2 regions of the Proteiniborus ethanoligenes genome follow, and region 1 is predicted to be linked to the other one. Evidence: riboswitches for the same ligand, from Rfam matches in the RefSeq annotation. Region 1 holds a riboswitch; the other holds the start of a gene.
The links. A riboswitch is a leader RNA that binds a small molecule or an ion and turns the genes downstream of it on or off. The one in region 1 is predicted to bind S-adenosylmethionine.
Positions count from the first base shown of each region.

Region 2: another riboswitch for S-adenosylmethionine. It lies ahead of metK (methionine adenosyltransferase); the one in region 1 lies ahead of BLV37_RS06710 (methionine ABC transporter ATP-binding protein).

Region 1 covers NZ_FNQE01000013.1:32,643-35,052, reverse strand. The annotation lists gene pyrB (aspartate carbamoyltransferase) at 1-123, opposite strand, end outside; gene BLV37_RS06720 (spore coat protein) at 318-566, opposite strand; gene BLV37_RS06715 (hypothetical protein) at 582-788, opposite strand; SAM riboswitch class I at 947-1,051, shown strand; gene BLV37_RS06710 (methionine ABC transporter ATP-binding protein) at 1,205-2,218, shown strand; gene BLV37_RS06705 (methionine ABC transporter permease) at 2,211-2,410, shown strand, end outside.
Region 2 covers NZ_FNQE01000004.1:1,750-4,159, forward strand. The annotation lists gene metK (methionine adenosyltransferase) at 1-969, opposite strand, end outside; SAM riboswitch class I at 1,113-1,220, opposite strand; gene BLV37_RS02625 (COG2426 family protein) at 1,286-1,756, opposite strand; tRNA gene BLV37_RS02630 (tRNA-Pro) at 2,001-2,077, shown strand.

The DNA of each region.
Region 1 (2,410 bases):
CCCATGGCATAAATGACAATATTTCTCTGGATTTTTTATTATTTCGTCTGCCAATTCAAATATTTCTTCTAGTTCTTCAATCGCAAAATCCATGGGGTCAATTAAATGTCTTCCTTTTAGCATATTATTCCTCCTCTTAGTATTGCCGGCTAGCTTAAGGCTTTAAAATGTCAACATAAAGTGGTTGTTTTTTAATATCCCCCCTCCAAACTTCACTAGTTAATTAAGTTTTTTATTTCCTTATGTATGTTATCACTATAGTTTCTAAAAATCAATAAAAATTTATGGAAAAATAGGACTCAAAATGAGTCCCTATTCTATCCTTGATTAAGCTGATTTTTTACTTGAGATATATCTTGTTGGTTAGCATTTTGTGCAGGCGTATAATAACCTTTTTGCTCTGCTATTTGATACAATTGATATTGAAATTGCTCTGCTTCGTCCCTTAGCTTTTGTAAAGCGCTTCTAAGCTGTTGATTTGAACATTCACTTATAGCAGTGCCATAACATTGCATACTAGCCTTTGTCATTGATAATACATCATTTACTATATCTCTTTCTTGCAATTTGCAAACCTCCTCTTATATAGATTGAATTAAGTTTTGTGCTGTAGTATTAGCGTCTTGAGCTCCTTGACTAAACATTTGCTTTAGTTGAGTGTCCTGACACATGCTAGCATACTCATTGAGCTTAGTATTCATAAGCTTGTGACTACTAACTATCTCTCTTAAATTTTGAAGCTCTAATTGGTTAATTTGGTTTAAATTTATTGGGTTTTGTAAAGCCATTTAACCTCTCCTTTCATATTTAATCATTTAGTATTTTGTCTCAATTGATTAAAAATTATTAATATTTATAAAAAACTTTTAAAAAAACTATTGACAATGTTGCTCATTAGCCTTAAAATAAGTAAATATAATAACCTTAAAAATTAAATAATAATAAACTCTTATCAAGAGAGGCGGAGGGACTGGCCCAATGAAGCCCAGCAACCGGTGTTGTGTAACACGAGGTGCTAATTCCAGCAGCATAATATGCTGATAGATGAGAAAGGATAGATAGTGTATGCAATTTAGCCTCTTTCATTTGAAAGAGGCTTTTCAGTTATATTGAGTTCTTAAAATAAATACAGGTTTATTATTTATGTTCATGCACTCGTTTAGCAATGAGTTTTATTACAGTAATTCATTATGGAGGTAAAGCAATGATTGAAATTAAGAATTTAAGCAAGAGCTTTAAAGGCAAAACTTCTAATGTAGAAGCTTTAAAGGATATCAACCTAATAATATATAAAGGCGAAATTTTTGGAATCATAGGTCTTAGTGGTGCTGGAAAATCTACACTTATTCGGACTATTAATAGGCTTGAAGAACCAACAGAAGGTACAATATTTATCGAGGACACTGACATTATAAAACTAGATAAAAAGAAACTAAGAAGTACAAGAAAAGAAATTGGAATGATATTTCAACATTTTAACCTTCTAAATTCAAGAACAGTTTTTGAAAACATTGCATTCCCTTTGGAGATAAGTGGGTACGATAAAAGTTCTATAGAAAAAAGAGTAAATGAGCTGCTTGAAGTTGTAGAATTGGCTGATAAAAAAGATGCCTATCCATCTCAGCTAAGTGGTGGTCAAAAACAAAGAGTAGCTATAGCTCGTGCATTAGCAAATAATCCAAAGATACTTTTATGTGACGAAGCTACATCAGCACTTGATCCAAAAACTACTAAAGCAATACTTAATCTATTGAAAAAAATTCAACAGGAGTTTAACTTAACAGTAGTGCTTATAACTCATCAAATGGAGGTTATTAAAGAGATATGTAATAGGGTTGCCATAATAGAAGATGGTAAAATCATAGAACTAAATACTGTAGAAGAAATATTTGCAAAGCCTAAGACCAGCACTGCCAAAGCTTTTATCTCGCATATTCAAAGAAGCAGTCAGTCAGAGAATATATATCCTAAGATTTCTGGCTCTACAGTAATTAAATTAAGCTATCTAGGAGATTCTGCTAAAAAACCAATTATATCTAATCTAATTAGAAAATTTGAAATAGACATAAATATATTGTCAGGAGATATAGATGAGCTTCAGACGACTAGCGTAGGTAATCTTTTAGTTCAAATAACTGGTGAAAACAAGGAAAAAGAAAAAGCATTTGATTGGCTTAGAAGTCAAAATATAGACCTAGAGGTGATATGGAATGGGTAATATTATCCTTCTTTTACTTCCTTCCTTATGGGAGACTATTATAATGGTTGCAATATCTACAATATTTTCATTGATACTTGGATTCCCTCTGGGTATTTTATTAGTCATTACAGAAAAGGATGGAATATGGGAAAGAATAACCTTAAATTCTATTCTTAATGGAATAGTAAATATATTTCGTTCTTTCCCATT
Region 2 (2,410 bases), on a different contig from region 1:
ATCTACCAATACTGATATAGGCTTTGCAACTCCTATTGCATATGCAAGCTGAACCTCACATTTGTCTGCAAGTCCTGCTGCTATAATATTCTTTGCCACATATCTAGCCGCATAAGCTGCTGATCTATCAACCTTTGTTGGATCCTTACCTGAAAATGCTCCTCCACCATGTCTAGCATATCCGCCATAAGTATCTACTATTATCTTTCTACCTGTAAGCCCTGCATCTCCTTGAGGTCCTCCTATTACGAATCTTCCAGTAGGATTTATATAATACTTAGTTTCGCTATCTATAAGATTTGAAGGGATTATTTTTGATATTACATGCTCCCTAATGTCCTTTTCTATAGTCTTTATATCTACCTCTGGACTGTGCTGAGTAGATACTACTATAGCATCTACCCTTACAGGCTTATTCCCATGGTATTCAACTGTTACCTGTGTCTTTCCATCAGGTCTTAGATAGTCAAGAGTACCATTTTTTCTAACCTCAGATAATCTTCTAGCCAGTTTATGAGCTAGAGAAATAGGTAGGGGCATTAGCTCTGGAGTTTCATTACATGCGAAGCCAAACATTATTCCCTGGTCTCCAGCACCAGTTATATCAAGAGCATCAGTTTTTTCATTTCTATGCTCTAAGGCTTCATTTACTCCCATGGCGATATCAGTAGATTGCTCATCTATAGATGTAAGCACTGCACAAGTATCGCAATCAAAGCCATACTTGGCTCTAGTATAACCTATTTCCTCAATAGTTTGTCTAACTACTTTGGGAATATCCACATAGCAATGAGTAGATATTTCTCCAGCCACAAGTACTAGTCCTGTAGTTACTGAGGTTTCACAAGCTACTCTAGCTTCTGGATCGCACTGGAGTATTGCATCTAGTATCCCGTCTGATATCTGATCACATATTTTATCTGGATGACCTTCAGTCACTGATTCTGAAGTAAATAACCATTTTTTCATAATTTTTAACCTCCTAGTTTTTTTATAATCCTATTGTTTACATATTGTTGTCAATATATTTTATGTCACAGAGATATCCTTGCCTGTTTATTGTAGCTCCAAATAAAAAACCTCTTCAAAAGAAGAGGTATAATTGGCATCAAACCTCATCTTTCAGAATTTACATTCTGTAGGATTTAGCACCTCATAACTAAAAGTTATCGGTTGCTGGGCTTCACAGGGCCTATTCCCTCCACCACTCTTAATAAGGTAAATTTATTCTTTTTTATAACAAAAATATACTACCACATTTGTTATTATGTGTCAAACATTGTTTTCAAAAAATGACTGTTACTTGATGACTTAAAAATAAAACAATAATTCCAGATGTAATAACACCAGAAACAATAGCTAAAATTGCATACTTAAACCTTATATTAAATAGAGTAGCAGCTACACATCCTGTATATGCTCCCGTTGTTGGTAAAGGAATAGCCACAAGGATATATAGTCCTAACACACTGTATTTCACTATGTTATTACTTTTTCTTAAGGTTCTTCTTTTAATCCACTTAATAAATTCGCCTACTATCCTTACATCCTCTAGTGCAGCAAATAAAGGTCTAAGTATAAGCAATAGAAAAGGTACAGGCAGGCAGTTTCCAATGATACTTATAATAGTACTATGTAAAGGGCTAAATCCTATGGATATACCTAATGGTATAGCTCCCCTCAGTTCAGATATGGGAGCTGCCGCAATCATCATTACTATAAATTCCTCTTTAATAAATTCTAATATTTCTCCCATAATTCCCCCTAGTAATTATGAATAAAATTCATCTTATTATTATTATATAGCAAAGGCTAGTATTATAGAAGATTTTTCAAAACTAATATAATTTGTGTTTTATCAATCTTTCACTAGAAATGAAGCGAATTTTAAAGCTTCTCTCTTATTATTATAGAAAAATAGCTCATTATAGTACAATAAGACCTAATTGACCAATTGCAATAACTCTACTTATAAACTATACTATAATAGTAACAATTTTCGGGGTGTAGCGCAGTTTGGTAGCGCACGTGGTTTGGGACCATGGGGCCGGGGGTTCGAGTCCTCTCACCCCGACCAGTTAAGCTGAGATGATTCAATCATCTCAGCTTTTTTATTTTATCATGGAAAACATTTCTTAAGATTACATAATTGTAATCTATTTGTAATGCAAATATAATCTATAGAACCTTCCAAATACTATATAATTATAGATGGAGAGCCTTGCCTCTGATTAAAATCATAATTTTAAAATCTACACAGGGAACTTTTTTCACGGTTCCAAGTCTAACCTAATGCTATCTTAATTTTATGGCAAACATCTAAGGTTGCCTGCCCAATCTATTTCAACATCAAAGGCTTTTACAAACATACTAATGATAAGGTCTCTATATTACTTGATAACAAAACAAA